Regions from separate parts of the Rhizobium sp. RCC_161_2 genome, predicted to be linked through region 2. Evidence: riboswitches for the same ligand, from Rfam matches in the RefSeq annotation. Region 2 holds a riboswitch; the other holds the start of a gene.
What was found. Region 2 has a riboswitch for S-adenosylmethionine ahead of metA (homoserine O-succinyltransferase). Riboswitches for the same ligand answer to the same signal wherever they lie in the genome.

Region 1 (9,472 bases), on a different contig from region 2:
GCGTTCTGCTGCGCTATAATCTCGAGGCCGAAGGCTTCGAGGTCGACACGATCCTGAGAGGCGACGAAGCCGAGCTTCGCCTCCAGGAGCGCATTCCCGATCTTCTGATCCTTGACTGGATGCTCCCCGGCGTGTCCGGCATCGAGCTCTGCCGCCGGCTGCGCATGCGGCCGGAGACGGAGCGCCTGCCGATCATCATGCTCACCGCCCGCGGCGAGGAAAGCGAGCGCGTGCGCGGCCTTTCCACCGGTGCGGACGATTATGTCGTCAAGCCGTTCTCGACGCCGGAACTGATGGCCCGCGTCAAGGCGATGCTGCGCCGTGCCCGTCCGGAGGTTCTCTCCACGGTGCTGCGCTGTGGCGATATCGAACTGGACCGCGAGACCCATCGCGTTCACCGCAAGAGCCGCGAAGTGCGGCTGGGGCCGACCGAATTCCGCCTGCTGGAGTTCCTGATGTCCTCGCCGAGCCGTGTCTTCTCGCGATCGCAACTCCTCGACGGTGTCTGGGGGCATGACATCTATGTCGACGAACGCACTGTCGATGTCCATGTCGGACGTCTGCGCAAGGCGCTGAACTTCTCCAATATGCAGGATGTCATCCGCACCGTTCGCGGCGCGGGTTATTCCATGGAGGCCTGAGCGGGAAACCGGTCAGTCACCCAACATAGCGGCGGAAACAGAAAACGGGCCTTTCGGCCCGTTTCTTTTCTTCAGCTATGGCGCATCTCAGCCGCGTGGCTGAGCCGCCGGCCGCCGGCGCTCATGCACCGGCTGATAGGCCAGGCGCTGATGGTAGCCGCAATAGGGCGATGCATCCGGGCTGTCATTACCGCAGAAGTGGAAATCATCCTTCAGAGGATCGCCGACCGGCCACTTGCAGGTACGTTCGGTGAGTTCCGTCAGGCCGAGGCGTCGCGAAATCGGAACGACCACATTGGCTGCCGGACGATATTCGATCTCGTTGACCGTATCGATCTCGACTTCTTCCTTGAGCATCGTTGCGCCCTGCTGACGGGTAACCGTGCGGGTTGCAACGCGCGAGGCGTAGTTCGGTGCGCGTGGCGCCGAAGTGTTGCGCTTCTGCGCTCGGGCCGCCGTCGCCGTGCCACCGGCCTTCGCTCGGCCCGGCAGGCTCAAGCGATGTACCTTGCCGATGACGGCGTTACGACTGACGCCACCAAGCTGCGCCGCGATCTGGCTCGCGCTCAAACCCTCGGACCACAGCTTCTTCAGCTTCTCGACGCGTTCGTCTGTCCAATTCATGCCCTGTCTCCGCTGTCGCGTTTCCGATGGCAGAATCCTTCACCATTGCCTCAGATGGGGTCGAGGCCCGAAACGCTTAAAAAATTGTGGTGACTAGTTCCCGCCGCATGCAGTCTAGTAATTGAGATTTAACCTAGTGTGAGGCTGACTCCGTGACAAGAGTCGCATGATTCCTGGGGAATCGATTTCGGGGTTTTCCCCAACTTGCTTGTCTAGGCGTGGCATTTTTGCAATATTAGCAATTGAAGGCATACCTCTCGTTCAGAGGTGCTCTGCCGCGCCTGCTAAATCGCCTGTTTTGTTGACATTGCGGTGCAAAACATCAATAGTGCCTCAGCCGCCGCAAGGCGGCATTTTTGATTTTTCCGGGCCCGTTTCACTTGAAGGAAACGATTGGCCCTAAAGGTTGTGATCGAGGAGATACGGGCCATGGCTGAAACCGCGCCGCTTTATGACACCTATATGCGTGCCCCGCTGCGGTTTGAGCGAGGAGAGGGCGTATGGCTGTTCACGGAGACAGGCGAGCGCTATCTCGATTTCGCCGCAGGCGTCGCGGTGAATTCGCTCGGTCATGCGCATCCCCATCTGGTTGCGGAACTGAAGGCGCAGGCCGACAAGGTCTGGCACCTGTCGAACCTCTATGAGGTGCCGGGCCAGGAGAAGCTGTCGAAGCGCCTGACGGAAGCCACCTTTGCCGACAAGGTGTTCTTCACCAATTCCGGTGCCGAGGCACTGGAATGCGCGATCAAGACGGCGCGGCGGTACCAGTTCTCCAAGGGCCATCCCGAGAAATTCCATATCATCACCTTCGAAGGCGCTTTCCACGGCCGCACGATCGCGACGATCGCCGCCGGCGGACAGGAGAAGTATCTCGAAGGTTTCGGCCCCAAGGCGCCGGGCTTCGACCAGGTGCCGTTCGGCGATCTCGACGCCGTGCGTGCCGCTGTCACCGATGCGACGGCCGGGATTCTTATCGAGCCCGTGCAGGGCGAGGGTGGCATCCGCCCTGCGACCAACGAATTCCTGCGCGGCTTGCGCCAGATCTGCGATGAGCATGGCCTTCTTCTGATCCTTGACGAGGTCCAGTGCGGCGTCGGCCGTACCGGCAAGCTGTTTGCCCATGAATGGTCCGGCGTCACGCCCGACATCATGGCCGTGGCGAAGGGTATCGGCGGCGGCTTCCCGCTCGGCGCTTGCCTTGCGACGGCGGAAGCCGCTTCGGGCATGAAGGCCGGTACGCATGGCTCGACCTATGGCGGCAATCCGCTCGCCATGGCAGTCGGCAATGCCGTGCTCGATATCGTGCTGGCAGACGGCTTCCTCGAACATGTGCGCGACATCGCCCTGGTGTTCCGTCAGGGCCTCGCCTCGCTTCAGGATCGTTTCCCCGATATCATCGAGGATGTCCGCGGCGAGGGCCTGATGCTGGGCATCAAGGCCGCCATTCCACAGGTGGAGCTGCTGCAGGCCATCCGCGCCGAGCATCTTCTCGGCGTGCCGGCCGGCGATAACGTCATCCGTCTGCTGCCGCCGCTGGTGGTGACCGCCGAGGAAGCACGCGAAGGCATTGCCCGCATCGAACGCGCTGCAGAATCCGTGCGCGCGACCCGCGTCAAAAAGTCGGCCTAAATCCAGCGCCCGTTGATTGGGGCGTTTTGCCCCGCGCGGGCGTTGTTGTTTTCTAGAGTACAGGTAGGGACATGGCTTCTCCGAAACACTTTCTCGATCTCTCGGCCGTCGCGGCTGCCGATCTGCGCAGCATCATCGATGATGCCATCGTGCGAAAGCGGGCGCTGAAGGCCGGCACGGCCGACAAGCCGCTGGCCGGCAAGATGCTGGCGATGATTTTCGAGAAGCCATCCACCCGCACCCGCGTCTCCTTCGATGTCGGCATGCGCCAGCTCGGCGGCGAGACGCTGTTCCTGTCCGGAACCGAGATGCAGCTCGGCCGCGCCGAGACGATCGGCGATACGGCCAAGGTGCTGTCGCGTTATGTCGACGCCATCATGATCCGCACGACCGAGCATTCGCGGCTGCTGGAGCTGGCCGAACACGCGACCGTGCCGGTCATCAATGCGCTGACCGACGACACGCATCCCTGCCAGATCATGGCTGATATCATGACCTTCGAGGAGCATCGCGGCCCGATCAAGGGCAAGACCATCGCCTGGACCGGCGACGGCAACAATGTACTGCATTCGTTGATCGAGGGGGCCGCACGCTTCGACTATCGCATGAACATGGCCGTACCCCTTGGTTCCGAGCCAAAGGATCACTATTTGAACTGGGCCCGCAACCAGGGCGCCGAAATCATGCTCTCGCATGATGCCGACCGTGCGGTCGCCGGCGTTGATTGCGTGGTAACCGATACCTGGGTTTCCATGAATCAGGAACACCGGGCTCGCGGTCACAACGTCTTCCAGCCCTATCAGGTCAACCAGGCTTTGATGGCACAGGCCGGCAAGGACGCCTTGTTCATGCATTGCCTGCCCGCTCATCGCGGGGAGGAAGTGACGGACGAAGTGATCGATGGTCCGCAATCCGTTGTTTTCGATGAGGCGGAAAACCGCCTTCATGCGCAAAAGTCGATTCTTGCTTGGTGCCTGGGCGCGATCTGAGGATATAGAACCGCGAGTTTGATGCCGCGGGCGCAGTAGGAGTAAAGCAATGGCGGAAAGTGCAGCCTCGCTGGGTCAATTCGATTTTGCCGGCGACGATCATGTCGTTCCCTTCCAGGTGGAAGGTCTTGATGTGCGCGGCCGCGCCGTGCAGCTCGGGCCTCTGCTGGACACAATTCTCGCCCGGCACAATTATCCGGCCCCGGTTGCCCGGCTTTTGGCCGAGGCCGTGGTGCTGACTGTCTTGCTCGGCACCTCGCTGAAATTCGAGGGCAAGTTCACCGTGCAGACCAAGGGCGACGGACCGGTCGATCTTCTGGTCGCCGATTTCGCGACGCCGGAAAATGTGCGCGCCTATGCCCGCTTCGATGAAGAGGCGCTGGCAAAGGCTGTGGCAGCTGGCGAAACCGAGCCAGAACAGCTGCTTGGCAAGGGCGTGCTCGCCTTCACCATCGATCAGGGTCGCTACAGCCAGCCCTATCAGGGGATCGTGGCGCTTGACGGCGCCTCGCTCGAGGAGATCGCCGGGACCTATTTCCGCCAGTCGGAGCAGATCCCAACCCGCGTTCGCCTGGGCGCTGCCGAGCTGTTCGACCGCGACGAGGCCGGCAAGCCGCGCCATCGCTGGCGGGCGGGCGGGCTGATAGCGCAGTTCCTGCCGGAAGCGCCGGAGCGCATGCGCCAGCCGGATCTCCATGGCGGCGACGGCGATAGCAATCCGCGCCATCATGTCGAGGATGACGCCTGGGAGGAAGCCCGGTCGCTGGTCGAGACGATCGATGCCGACGAATTGACCGACCCGCAGGTCGGCACTGAACGTCTGCTGTTCCGTCTCTTCCACGAGCGTGGCGTGCGCGTCTATGAGCCGAAGGCAGTCTTCGACCGTTGCACCTGTTCGCGCGATAAGCTGAAGGGCGTATTGCAGGGCTTTTCCGCCGAGGAAATCGAGGTGAGCCAGGAGAATGGCGAAATCGCCGTCACCTGCGAGTTTTGCTCGACCACCTATCGCTTCGAAGTTTCCGAGGTAACGGACGCCTGATCGAGCTCAGTTCAGCGTCCGCAGCAGATTGGGCGTATCGAGAGAAAAGGCGGGGATCTTGACGTGAAAGAGCTCCCCGTCGTCCGTCTCCATCTGATAATGGCCGAACATCATGCCCGATGGCGTATCGAGCGGGCAGCCTGACGAATATTCGTAGGTGTCGCCGGGGCCAAGCCGCGGCTGCTCGCCGACGACGCCAGGCCCGGTCACCTCGTCCACCAGCCCGTTCTGATCGGTGATGTGCCAATAGCGCGTCACCAGGCGGACATTGAGGGTGGAATGGTTGGAAATGACGATGCGATAACCCCAGACATAGCGGTCGTCATCCGGATCGGATTGCTCCTCCAGATAAAAAGGTTCGACGACGACTTCGATATCCCGTGTTAGAGCGCGATACATGCCTGACACCTTGGTCATTACTCCGAAACGTCGTACGTTCCAATAAACGCACACCGGACGCTCCAGCATTTTAAGTCTAGGGCATCTTCTCCGCTTTCCATGATCCCACGAAAGCGGGACATCTAGCGGTATCCTATACACAACCTGTCCCGTCAAGGAACGGATCGGTGAAAACCCCTATAACGGGTAAATCATACGGCTTTTCAGGGACTAAGGCTAGCTCCAAGGGCCAATCGCCTTGGCTGAAGCGATCCGGCACGCCTGCTGTCAAGGCAAGCCGCCCCGCCCGAACGAGATCCGGGCGGGTTTGGATGACAAAACTCAGGCCGAAACCTGTGCCAGCGCGCGGGCGAAATCCTCGACCAGATCGTCGCCGTCCTCAATGCCGGCCGAGAAGCGCACGGTGCCCGGCGAAATCCCGAGTTCGGCGCGGGCCTCATCGGTGAGGTTTTTGTGCGTGGTGGTGGCCGGATGGGTGATCAGGCTCTTGCTATCGCCGAGATTGTTGGAAATCCTGACGATCTCCAGCGCGTTCTGCAGCTTGAAGGCCGCTTCCTTGCCGCCCTTCAGCTCGAAGGCCACCAGCGTTGAGCCGCCGGTCATCTGCTTTGCAATGATGTCGGCCTGCGGGTGGTCCTTGCGGCCGGGATAGATCACCTTGGCGACCTTGCTTTGCTCAGCGAGGAAATCGGCGATCTTGGCGGCGTTCGCCGTCTGTTGTGCCACGCGCAGCGGCAGCGTCTCGATGCCCTTCAGCAGCGTCCATGCGGTAAACGGCGACATGGCCGGACCGGTGTGGCGGAAATAATCCTGCAGGTTTTCGTCGATCCACTGCTTGTCGGAGAGAATGACGCCACCGAGCGAGCGGCCTTGGCCGTCGATATGCTTGGTGGCGGAATAGACGACGATATGGGCGCCGAGTTCGAGAGGCTTCTGGAAGAGCGGCGTCGCGAAGACGTTGTCGACCACGACCTTGGCGCCGATCTGGTTGGCGAGCTTGGCAACGGCGGCGATATCCACCACTTCCAGCGTCGGGTTGGTCGGGCTTTCCAGGAAGAAGACCTTGGTTGTCGGCCGGATCGCCTTTTCCCAGTTTTCGACAAAACGGCCGTCGACAAGTGTGCATTCGATGCCGTATTTCGGCGCCAGGGTTTCAACGACCCAGCGGCAGGAGCCGAAGAGCGCGCGGGCGGCAACGATGTGATCGCCGGCCTTCAGCTGGCAGAGAATGGCGGCGGAAACGGCGGCCATGCCCGAAGCCGTGGCGCGAGCATCTTCCGCGCCTTCGAGCGCACACATGCGCTTTTCGAACATGTCATTGGTCGGGCTGCCATAGCGGGCATAGATGAAACCGTCGGTCTCGCCCTTGAAGCGCGCCTCGGCGGCTTCCGATGTGTCGTAGACGAAGCCCTGGGTCAGATAGATTGCTTCGGAGGTCTCGCCGAATTGCGAGCGAAGCGTTCCGCTGTGAACGAGTTGGGTTGCGGGGCGCCAAGTCTTGCTCATGCCATCACCACTTTCAAAACAAAAAAACCGGCCGCAATTGCAGACCGGTTTTCAACCCGGTCTTTTTAGCCACTTATTTAACGTGGCTGCAAGCCGACCGGCCAAATCACCACGGGATAAGTTGCAATACTGCTGTTGACCGCTTGCGTCAATTCCCTGAGTTTGGTTTTGTCTGCGGCAAATTATGGAAAAGGCAGAATGGCTCGCAACACTGGAATTTTGGCCGATCGCGCCATTGCCGCGCTCTTCGAAGCGGGGCGGCTGACGAGCGAACGAGACCTGGACGATGATCAGATCCAGCCGGCGAGCCTTGACCTTCGCCTCGGCGCGCATGCCTTCCGCGTCCGCGCCAGTTTCATGCCCGGCCCGTCGCATCTTGTCGCCGACAAGCTCGACCGGCTGAAGCTGCATGTGATCGATCTTTCCGAAGGTGCTGTGCTGGAAACCGGCTGCGTCTACATCGTGCCGTTGATGGAGCGCCTCGACCTGCCGGCCGATATGTCGGCCTCTGCCAATCCGAAAAGCTCGACCGGCCGCCTCGACATCTTTACCCGCGTCATCACCGACCGGGCGCAGGAGTTCGACAAGATCCCGGCCGGCTATTCCGGCCCGCTCTATCTGGAGATCAGCCCGCGCACCTTCCCGATCGTCGTTCGCCGCGGCTCGCGCCTGTCGCAGATCCGTTTCCGCGTCGGCCAGGCACTGCTGAACGAGCCGGAGTTGATGGCGCTGCATGCCAGCGAAACACTGGTCGCCAGCAAGCAGCCGAACGTCAACGGCGGCGGCATCGCGCTGTCGATCGACCTTGCCGGCGACAAGGAAGGTCTGATCGGCTATCGCGGCAAGCACCACACGGCTGTCGTCGATGTCGACAAGAAGGCGCAGCACGATATCTACGATTTCTGGGAGCCGCTCTATAGCCGAGGCCGCACCGAACTGATCCTCGACCCGGACGAGTTCTATATCCTCGTCTCGCGCGAAGCCGTGCATGTGCCGCCGCATTATGCCGCCGAGATGACGCCTTTCGATCCCCTCGTCGGCGAATTCCGCGTCCACTATGCCGGCTTCTTCGACCCGGGCTTCGGCCATGCCCCCGCCGGCGGCCGCGGCAGCCGCGCCGTGCTGGAAGTGCGCAGCCATGAAGTCCCCTTCATCCTTGAAGACGGCCAGATCGTTGGCCGCCTGGTCTACGAACACATGCTGGAACAGCCGACCAGCCTCTACGGCTCCGGCCTCGGCTCGAACTATCAGGCGCAGGGGCTGAAGCTGTCGAAGCATTTCCGGCTGTGACCGAAGGGTTTCCGGCCTTGACAGAGGCCGGCAACTGTTGGACATCTCCGGATATCAGGCGGGTGTAGCTCAATGGTAGAGCAGCAGCTTCCCAAGCTGAATACGAGGGTTCGATTCCCTTCACCCGCTCCAGTTTTTCCTTGAAAATAGCACCCGCCAATAGCAGAAATGGATTTCTGATTTCAGGTTCGCGCGCAATGCAGAGCTGAATGGTGCCGACTGCTGCCACAACAAAACCTTTGTTTGTTCAGGTTAGTGCCAGACAACTCTGACAGAAGGTCGTCCTTAACTGGAACGGACCAGATGCTCAACTTTGCGTCATTCTACAGACTGAAGGCCATCTTCACGCGCGGCGTGCTGCGGATCTCCCGCCGCACGAAGGTGCCGCTGGGCACCGCGATCATCTGGAAGGATGGAAGCGTCCGGATCGGTAAAAAGGCTTTTATCCGCAAGGGAGTCGTCATCGATGCGCAGCGTGGCAGCATCGAGATCGGCGATCATGTCTCCCTTAACGACTATGCCATTCTGCTCGGACGTGGCGGCATCACCATCGGCAATGACGTGCGGATAGCCGCCCATGCCATGGTCGTGTCGTTCGATCATAATTTCGATGATGTCACGCAGCTGATCCGCATGCAGGGCGTCACCAAGAAGCCTGTCGTCATCGAGGACGATGTCTGGATCGGTGCTGGAGCAAAGATCCTCGGTGGCTCGCATATCGCCAAGGGCTGCGTCATCGGCGCCAATGCCGTCGTCAAGGGAAAGACCGTGCCCTACGGCATCTATGTCGGTGCCCCCGCGAAACTGGTCAGACGGCGAGGGGACAAGGGCAAGGACACCCCTGCGAAACTCGAATTGCTTCCGTCCCCAAAACGGATAGCGGGTCGCTAAGCTGCGCTACCTTAGCGCCCGATGATGTTGCCATGTCGGGCCGGGAGTTTCCGGTTCTCGGCACGGCGCGATATTCCCCCATCGGCATGACTCTGTTACACCGGTCTTGAAATCAGGAAGCTGAACACCCGACCGGAGGCCCGATCATCGTCATGCGCGTTTGCCTTTCGTCGTTGATATCCGTGGCGAGATCCGTGACAGGCGCACTGCTGATGGCCGTCTCTTGCGCCATGCCTGTCGCCGCGCAGCAGGCGACGCCGCCCGGCCTGCCGATCCTTTTCGATGCGCGCGAACGGCTGCCGAAACCGGATCTTTCCACGCTGGTCAGGCTGCGCTTCCTGACTTCCGTCGACTTCCCGCCCTTCAATTTCGCAGATCAGAACGGCAAGCTCTCAGGCTTCCATGTCGATCTCGCCCGCGAGATCTGCGACGAGCTCGGCATTTCGGACAAATGCCAGATCCAG
Region 2 (9,472 bases):
CGCACCCTGGTGCCGCCGCACATCAACGCCGGCACCCGCGTCGTCATCGCCACGGAAGACGTTTCCTACGTCGAGCGCGCCAAGGACTGAGCGATCGGCCTTGTGATTTTATGAAAAACGCCCTGTCTTATTGACGGGGCGTTTTTTGCTTTGGGGCCTTGGTATGATGATGGCCAGATGGGTGGCCATGCAAATAGTCGCAAGATCGACGGCCGTGCCCGGTGACCACCCCAATTACCTCGACGGCGCATTCGCCTTCTTGCTATTCACCTCCGGCTCCTCGGCCGCTTCCGCTGGCGCGGTTGCGGCGGCGACCTCTTCCTCGTGCGGCACCAGCGCCTGCAGATGCAGGACGCGCGGCGACATCGCCTGGAGATAGGCATCGGAGCGGCCGATATAGATCACGGTCGCATCGGCAAATTCCGTCAGCAGTGCCGAGAACTTCGCCTGGACATCCTGCTCCAGCCCTTCCATGACTTCATCGAGGATGATCCATTTCGGCTTTGCCAGCAGCAGATGCGCAAAGGCGATGGCCTTCTGCTCGTCATTGTCCAACAGTCGGTCCCAGCGCGCCTGCGTATCGAGCCGGCCCTTCAGGCGGCCAAGGCCGACCTTGTCCATCGCGGCTTCGACAGCGGCATCGTCATAGGCATCCCGATCCTCGGGGAAACAGATCGCTTCCCGGAGCGTGCCGCCCGGCACATAGGGCGTATGCGGCATGAACAGCATGTCTTCCATCGGCGGCATGCTGATCGTGCCCGAGCCGCAATTCCATTGGTGCGCCAGCGACTGAAACAGCAGCCTGCGGTTCACGCCGTGATCGCCATTGACCATGATGTGCTCGCCGGCGGCGATGGTCACCGAGCCCTCGCGAATGCGGAAGCCATTTTCCATGGCATCCTCGCTGGTCTTGGTGGAAATCTCCATGTCGGTCCACACCATCGTACCGGCAGGCGCCTGGTCGAAGGTGATGGTGTGCGGCATCGGCGTCGTGTCGTCCATTTCCATCAGCGCCTGGCGGAAATCGGTGACGCGCATCAGCGTCGCGCGCCATTCGGCGATCGGGCCGAAATTGGCGACATACCAGCGCAAGGCCGTGTTGACCTGATTGAAGGCGCCGACCGCCACCATCAGCTGGCCGAAGGTCAGGCCGCCGGAGAAATAGGCGGGCGCGGCCACCAGGATCGGAATGATCAGCACCAGCCAGCCGTAACCGGCCGAAACCCAGGTGAGATTGGTATTGGCGATGGCAAGCTGGCGGATGACGGCAAGCACGGCGGAAATATCGAGATTGATCCGCCGGCGCTCATTCTCCTGGCCGCCCGCAATAGTAATCGCCGGCATATGTTCGTTGGCATGCATCAGCGCAAAGCGCAGCTCGGCTTCCTTGGAATAGCGGTCGGCGTTTAGCCGCACCAGCCGGCGACCGACGAACTGGCTGAGGAACGACGCCGAACCGGCATAGATGATCGCCGCCCAGACCATGTAGCCAGGGATCGAGAAGCTCATGTCGTTGTAATGGAAGACCATGCCATTGGACAATTCCCAGAGCACGCCGATAAAGCTCAGGAGCAGGATGGTCGCCTGCACCAGGCCGATCGCCAGGCCCGTGGTGCTCTCGGCGAGATTGCGCGCATCCTCGTGCAGTCGTTGGTCCGGATTGACGCCGATCAGGCCGGAGGAGGCAAGCCGAAGCGCGCGCTTGGCCTTCAGCCATTGATCGACGAGATCGCGCGCCAGACCCTCGCGCATATAGAGCGCGGTCATCTGGTTGAACCAGGCCTGGATCACATTGAGGACGAGAAGCGAGCCGGCAATAATGCCGAAAACGCCGAGCTGGTGGAAGAATGCGCCGGTATCGCGCCGCGCCAACGAATCGTAGAAGGGCGCATTCCAGCTGTTGAGCAGGACCTGAACATACGCCGTGACCAGAATGATCACGAACAGCGCGACCGTCAGCGAAATGATCCTGATGCGGACCGCCGAACCCCAAAAGGCGGAAAACATCATCCTCAGCCGATAGAGAACGCTGAAATCGTATCCGACCCGGTCGTTTCCCTGAATATTCGGCGCGGCTTGCGTTTCAACTGCCATCAACACTTCCCTGCGACGCACGTATTGTCAGTTAACCATCACCTGCCCACATGTCCATCCATGCAGCGCATCAGGGCGATCACGTTCAATATATACACCGTCTCATGCCTTGAACCGAGTAAGGCCAGGAGCTAGCTTGCACCTCAAATATTGATGAAAGCCTTCCGATGCAATTTCAGGGAACTGCGGACTATATCGCCGACAAGGATTTGATGGTGGCCGTCAATGCCGCCATCCGGCTGGAACGGCCGCTTCTGGTCAAGGGCGAGCCGGGCACCGGCAAGACGGAACTGGCCCGTCAGGTCGCAACCGCCCTCGGCCTCGACCTGATCGAATGGAACATCAAATCGACCACGAAAGCGCAGCAGGGCCTCTACGAATATGATGCCGTCTCACGTCTGCGCGACAGCCAGTTGGGCGACGAGCGCGTCCACGATGTCCGCAATTACATTCGGCAGGGCAAGCTCTGGCAGGCTTTCACGGCGTCGCAGAAATGCGTGCTGCTGATCGACGAGATCGACAAGGCCGACATCGAATTCCCGAACGATCTGCTGCAGGAACTCGACCGCATGGAGTTCCATGTCTACGAGACCGGCGAAACCATTCGCGCCGCCATCCGGCCGATCGTCATCATCACTTCCAACAACGAAAAAGAGCTACCGGACGCCTTCCTGCGCCGCTGCTTCTTCCATTATATCCGCTTTCCCGATGTCGAGACGCTGACGCGCATCGTCGAGGTGCACTATCCCGGCATCAAACAGACTCTGGTGCGGGCGGCGCTTACGCAATTCTTCGAGATCCGCGACGTGCCGGGCCTGAAAAAGAAGCCGTCCACCTCCGAGGCGCTCGACTGGATCCGCCTCCTCGTCGCCGACGATGTCGACCCGGCGACCTTGAGCAGCGATGCGAAGACCGTCCTGCCGAAACTGCACGGCGCGCTATTGAAGAACGAGCAGGATGTGCACCTCTTCGAACGCCTCGCCTTCATGGCGCGGGGCCAGGGGAAGTAATGCAGCCGGATGCCGTCAAAGTCCTGATCCACGCGCTGCGCGGCCGGCATCTGCTGGTGTTCGACGAGCCGGATTTTCCCGCCGTCAAGCTGCAGGTTCCCGGTGGCACCGTCGAGCCGGGCGAAGACATAGCGGCAGCGGCGGCACGTGAATTCAAGGAAGAGACCGGGCTTGCGGCAGTTGACCTGCATCCGCTCGGCATTCACGACTACCGCTTCGAAAAGGACGGGCGAGAATACCATCATCAGAGACACTATTTCCGCTGCACCCTGCCCGAAACGACGCCAGATACCTGGCTCCACCTCGAAATGACGCCGTTCGACGGCAGCGACCCGATCCGCTTCCGCTTCTTCTGGCTGCCGATCCCCATAGCGACGCAGCGTCTCGGCTATGGCATGCAGCACTTCCTTGAACATCTGTAGAGGGCAGCGGTATGAGGCCTGATATCGATCTTTTCCCTCAAGAGCTTCCCCATTGACCGATAGAGGCCGCGGGTTTATTGAATTTCCCTTGTGGTGATTTGGCCGGCCGGCTTGCAGCCACGTTAAATAAGTCGCTAAAGGGCCGCGTGCGGACCGGTAGCGATTCATGATCGCGGCCGGTTTTTTGTTTTTTGGTCGAGTGATAACGATGCCCATCAAGATTCCCGATACGCTTCCCGCGTTCGAAGCCCTTCAAAATGAGGGTGTGCGGGTGATGACTGAGACGATGGCGATCCGTCAGGATATCCGTCCCCTTCAGATCGGGCTTCTCAACCTCATGCCGAACAAGATCAAAACCGAGGTGCAGATGGCGCGCCTGGTCGGCGCCTCGCCGCTGCAGGTCGAGTTCTCGCTGGTGCGCGTCGGCGGCCACAAGGCCAAGAACACCTCCGAAGAGCATCTGCTCTCCTTCTACCAGACCTGGGAAGAGGTGAAGCACCGTAAGTTCGACGGCTTCATCATCACCGGCGCGCCGATCGAGCTGCTGGAGTATGAAGACGTCACCTATTGGGACGAGATGATGCAGATCCTCGATTGGACCACGACCAACGTCCATTCGACGCTGAACGTCTGCTGGGGCGCCATGGCGGCGATCTACCATTTCCATGGCGTACCCAAATATACGCTGAAGGAGAAAGCCTTCGGCGTCTATCGCCATCAGAACCTGAAGCCGTCCTCCGTCTATCTCAACGGTTTCTCCGACGACTTCGCCGTGCCGGTGTCGCGCTGGACGGAAGTGCGTCGCGCCGACATCGAGAAAGTGCCGAACCTCGAGATTCTGATGGAGTCGAGCGAGATGGGCGTCTGTCTGGTGCACGAACAGGCCTGCAACCGGCTCTACATGTTCAATCATGTGGAGTATGATTCCACCTCGCTGGCGGACGAATATTTCCGGGACATGCATGCCGGCGTGCCGATCAAGATGCCGCATAATTATTTCCCGCATAACGACCCGGAAATCCCACCGCAGAACCGCTGGCGCAGCCATGCCCATCTGTTCTTCGGCAACTGGATCAACGAACTCTACCAGACCACGCCTTATGATCTGGAGGATATCGGCGAAGAGAGGCTCTGACCCTTGTTCATTCCCTTCTTCCTGAAACTGAAGGAAGCGAAGGTTCCGGTAACGCTCCGGGAATTCCTGTCGCTTCTGGAAGGAATGGAAGAGGGGATCGCCGACTATGATGTCGAAGCCTTCTACTATCTGGCCCGCGCGACGCTGATCAAGGACGAGCGCTTCATCGACCGTTTCGACCAGGTCTTTGCCGATTACTTCCGCGGCGTCGAGGCGATCGGCGGCAGCCCGGAGACGGTCGAGGCGGCCACCATTCCCGAGGAATGGCTGCGCAAGCTCACTGAGAAACATCTGACGGAAGAAGAAAAGAAGCTGGTCGAGTCGCTCGGCGGCTTCGAGAAACTGATGGAGACGCTGCGCCAGCGCCTCGACGAACAGAAGGGCCGGCATCAGGGCGGCTCGAAATGGATCGGCACGGCGGGCACCTCGCCTTTCGGCGCGCATGGCTACAATCCCGAAGGCGTGCGTATCGGCCAGGAGACATCCAAGCACCGCAAGGCGGTGAAGGTCTGGGACCGGCGCGAGCTCCAAAACCTCGACGATGGCGTCGAACTCGGCACCCGCAACATCAAGCTGGCGCTGAAGCGGCTGCGTCGCTGGGTGCGCGAAGGTGCCGCCGACGAACTCGACCTGTCCGGCACGATCCGCTCCACCGCCGAACACGGCTATCTCGACGTCCAGACACGGCCGGAACGGCGCAACGCGGTCAAGCTGCTGATGTTCTTCGATATCGGCGGTTCGATGGACGATCATATCCGCGTGGTCGAGGAACTCTTCTCCGCCGCTCGCGCCGAATTCCGGCACATGGAATATTTCTACTTCCACAACTGCCTCTATGAAGGCGTCTGGAAGGACAATCGCCGCCGGCGCGTCGACATCACCGCGACATCAGACCTGATCCGCACCTTCGGCTCCGACTACCGCATCGTCTTCGTCAGCGACGCCTCAATGAGTCCCTACGAGGTCACTCATACCGGCGGCTCGGTGGAACACTGGAACAAGGAAGCAGGCGAGGTCTGGCTCAACCGCATGACCGGCCATTTCCGCAAATGCGTCTGGCTCAACCCCGTGCCCGAGGACTATTGGAGCCACACCACCTCGATCTCCATCATCCGCCGCCTGTTTGCCGACCGGGTGTATCCGCTGACCCTCGGTGGGCTGGAGAGGGCGACGAAGGAATTGTCGCGGTGATCGATTGGCTCCTGGCCTGGTGAGGGGCCAGGCACAGAGCTTGATCGGCGCGGATCGGCCACGCCTATGCGTTTGCGTTGCGATAGGCCGCGACGACAAGCCAGATTGCAGAAAGCAGGAAGTAGAACGCGCCGAACCCGACATAGGGGGTGATGTCCAGAATCGTCGGCGCTGCACTGCCAAGGGATCGGCTGATCATGAAGCCACCGGCAAGCGCCGACTGGGCACCACTCAGGATCATCACCCATTGCGCACCATAGTGACGCCAACGCCTGACCGCCGTGTACAGTTGCAGGAGGCCGGAGAGGATTGCCCAAACCCCGAACACGGCCAGAACGGCATAGGTGCTGTTGCTGATCGCCACGATCACGGCGAGCGTGGTTATCGTGCTGACCACGACATTCAATGCCTGGGATGAGTTGGCTTTCAGGCCGCCATTGAACCGGGCATCGACCAGATTGGCGAGGGCGTCCCATGCCGGGTAGATCACAAGCAGAAGGGCGGTGAGATGAGATTGCCCGCTGAAGAGAATGGCGGCGGCAATCCAGGCGATGGAGAATATGGCGCGTCCGAAATAGTAGGATCGCAGCCAGTTGGATTGGGTCGAAGATTGGTTTTGCATTAGGGAACTCCTTGTTGTAATCTACCTACTAGTAGGCAGGCAAAATTCCAGTGTCAACTCGGCCTTCGAACACATGCCTGTGAGAAGCGGAAATATCGCGACAATCTTGACAAACAACCTACCAGAAGGTAGGTTGAACCATGAAATCAATGACTTCGACTTCGGAAAAAATTCTCGACACCGCGCAGTCTCTCATCGTCGCGGGAGGCTACAACGGCTTCAGCTATGCCGATATCTCAGCTGCAATCGGCATCCGGAAGGCGAGTATCCACCATCACTTTCCGACGAAGGCCGAGTTGGTCGCGGTGCTGGTGGATCGCTACCGGCAGCAGGCGGAAGTGGGTTTGAATTCTCTTCGTGAGCAATTCTCAAGCCCTGCCGAACAACTGCGGGCCTATCTGAATTTCTGGCAGACATGCATTCGCGACGCCTCACAGTCCTTCTGCATCTGTGCCATGCTCGCTGGCGAGATGCAGATGCTGCCGGAGGAGGTCGCGTCGCGTGTCCGCGCCCATTTCCATAGTCTCGCGAGATGGCTTAAGTCGGTGCTTGCGACTGGAGCAGAGCAGGGCCTGTTCCGATTGGACAAGCAGCCGGAAGAGGAGGCTCAGATGCTGATTGCGTCAGTTCATGGGGCCATGCTCTCTGCAAGAGCGTTCGGCGATCCTGAACTGTTCACCACAATCGTCACCTCTCAGTTCACCAGGCTGCTGGTACCGGCTCGTTAGAGAACTGTCAGGTCAAAGCATTCATTGGATGACTGCGTAAGCCCAAACAGGAACCAATGCACTCACCTGTCGTACGCCTTGCACATTTCCAGCGCAGTTTGGTACCCCGAAACCAATAAAGAGAAACCCGAACCAAGCCTTGATAGGCATTCCATCACGCCTAAATTTCGCAATCGAACTGGTTGCGGATCGGCGCGAATGGGGGCAGGGTCTGACCTCGAATTTCTGATAGGAATGGATGAGCTGATATGACGGAAAACAGTTTGCAACGGGAAGTTTTCGGAACGACGCCGAGCGGCGAAACAGTCTATCGCGCCAAGATCGTCGGCGGTGGGCTTACGGCGCATATCATCAGCTGGGGCGCCGTCATTCAGGATCTGCGGCTCGACGGCCACGGCCCGGCCTTGCTGCTCGGCTTCGACAATTTCGCCGATTATCCGGCCCATTCCTCCTATTTCGGTGCCACGCCCGGCCGCTGCGCAAACCGCATCGGCGCCGGCCGCTTCACGCTGGACGAAAAGCAATACCAGCTCGAACTCAACGAGAAGGGCGTGACCCATCTGCACGGCGGCAAGGACAATATCGCCAAGCGCAACTGGACGATCGTTGAACATGCCGCCGATCGCGTCGTGCTGAAGATCGTCGATCCCGATGGCCGCGCCGGCTATCCCGGCAATTGTACGATCCAGGCGACCTACTGGGTGCATGGCAACGGCGAACTGTCGGTCACCTACGAATCGACAACCGACCAGCCGACCCTCGCCAATGTCTGCCAGCACGCCTATTTCAACCTCGACGGCCGCGACGACGCACTTGGCCACGACATCATGATCGCCGCCGATCACTATACCCCGACGGACGAAAAGCAGGTGCCAACAGGCGAAGTTCGCTCCGTCGAAGGTACCGTCTTCGACTTCCGCGAAATGGCGTCGATGAAGCGCTTCGACGGGTCCGAACAGGCGCTCTACGACCATAATTTCTGCCTGTCGCCGGAACGCACCGCCAAGCGCTCCGTGGTGCTGGCGCGCAGCGTCAATTCCGGCGTCTCGCTGGAAGTGCGTACCACCGAGCCCGGCGTGCAGTTCTATGCCGGCTTCAAGCTCGATGTTCCCGTTCCCGGTCACGACGGCCAGAAGATCGGCCCCTTCGCCGGCTTCTGCCTCGAAACCCAGGTTTGGCCCGACGCCATCAACCATGAGGGCTTCCCGAATGCCGTCCTCCGCCCCGGCGAAGTGCTGCGGCAGGAAACCGACTATATCTTCACGAAAAACTGAGCTGACAGCACTTCATTCCCCTTGGCATCGGCCGGGCGCACCTCGCGTCCGGCCGATTCATTTTCAGCCAGCACGTCAGAATCACCTTGCAGAGTGGTTCTAAATAGGTTCTATGTAATCTCCATGGATAGAACCAGTTTAATCGCCGAGCTGAACAGCCGTGGCCTGCGCGACGAGGCCGGGACCGGGCCGCTGTACAAGCGCCTGGCGCAAGCGCTTGCGGGCCTCATTCAGGAAGGTCTGCTGAAAGCTGGAGCGGCGCTGCCGGGCGAACGAGATCTTGCTGAAGCGCTCCAGGTCGGCCGCGTAACCGTCCGCACCGCCTACCGCGACCTGCTTGCCTCTGGCGCCATCGAATCGCGCCACGGCAGCGGCACCTTCGTGTCGCAGCATGTCGAGCGTATCGAGCAATCGCTCTGGCGCCTCTCCTCCTTCTCCGCCGATATGCGCTCGCGCGGCCGTGAGCCGGCCGCAAGAATCCTGTCGCGCACCGTCAGCGCGCCCGCTCCGGAAGAATCCTTCCTACTTGGTCTTCGCCTCGATGAGCCTGTGCTGCGGCTCGACCGGTTGCGCCTGGCGGACGGCCAGCCGCTTGCCATCGAGCGCGCTGTCGTTCCGATCAAATTTCTCGGCGAGGATGCCGTTTCCGACGGTTCGCTCTATGATGCGCTGGCGGGGAACGGCTTCAAGCCGGTCCGCGCGTTGCAGCGACTGACGGCGGTGACGCTCGATCCGTCCTCCGCGTCGATCCTGAATGTGAAATCCGGCGCACCCGCGCTTTTGATCGAACGTATTTCGCGCCTGGAAGACCAGCGCGTCGTTGAATACACCCGCTCGCACTATCGTGGCGATGCCTACGATTTCGTTGCTGAATTGAGAATCGGAGAAGACCTATGAGCGACGCCCAATCCTTGATGCTGACCGAGGCCGGCCAGTCGCCGGACGTGGTCGCAACCCTGCTTGAGAAGGAAAAGCCCGTCTTTGCCGAAATCGCAA

Region 1: another riboswitch for S-adenosylmethionine. It lies ahead of AB6803_RS14705 (O-succinylhomoserine sulfhydrylase); the one in region 2 lies ahead of metA (homoserine O-succinyltransferase).

The regions. Positions count from the first base shown of each region.
Region 1 is NZ_JBFUPL010000005.1:55,694-65,165, reverse strand. Features, by position in the region: gene phoB (phosphate regulon transcriptional regulator PhoB) at 1-641, shown strand, start outside; gene AB6803_RS14730 (GcrA family cell cycle regulator) at 729-1,265, opposite strand; gene AB6803_RS14725 (aspartate aminotransferase family protein) at 1,695-2,894, shown strand; gene argF (ornithine carbamoyltransferase) at 2,966-3,883, shown strand; gene AB6803_RS14715 (Hsp33 family molecular chaperone) at 3,933-4,922, shown strand; gene apaG (Co2+/Mg2+ efflux protein ApaG) at 4,929-5,321, opposite strand; gene AB6803_RS14705 (O-succinylhomoserine sulfhydrylase) at 5,643-6,827, opposite strand; SAM riboswitch at 6,872-6,950, opposite strand; gene AB6803_RS14700 (2'-deoxycytidine 5'-triphosphate deaminase) at 7,026-8,117, shown strand; tRNA gene AB6803_RS14695 (tRNA-Gly) at 8,176-8,249, shown strand; gene AB6803_RS14690 (DapH/DapD/GlmU-related protein) at 8,421-9,008, shown strand; gene AB6803_RS14685 (transporter substrate-binding domain-containing protein) at 9,161-9,472, shown strand, end outside.
Region 2 is NZ_JBFUPL010000007.1:256,258-265,729, reverse strand. Features, by position in the region: gene efp (elongation factor P) at 1-90, shown strand, start outside; gene AB6803_RS19615 (ABC transporter ATP-binding protein/permease) at 235-2,094, opposite strand; gene AB6803_RS19610 (AAA family ATPase) at 2,262-3,104, shown strand; gene AB6803_RS19605 (NUDIX domain-containing protein) at 3,104-3,526, shown strand; SAM riboswitch at 3,607-3,684, shown strand; gene metA (homoserine O-succinyltransferase) at 3,735-4,661, shown strand; gene AB6803_RS19595 (VWA domain-containing protein) at 4,665-5,852, shown strand; gene AB6803_RS19590 (DUF308 domain-containing protein) at 5,917-6,474, opposite strand; gene AB6803_RS19585 (TetR/AcrR family transcriptional regulator) at 6,615-7,202, shown strand; gene AB6803_RS19580 (aldose epimerase family protein) at 7,451-8,476, shown strand; gene AB6803_RS19575 (GntR family transcriptional regulator) at 8,600-9,373, shown strand; gene AB6803_RS19570 (SIS domain-containing protein) at 9,370-9,472, shown strand, end outside.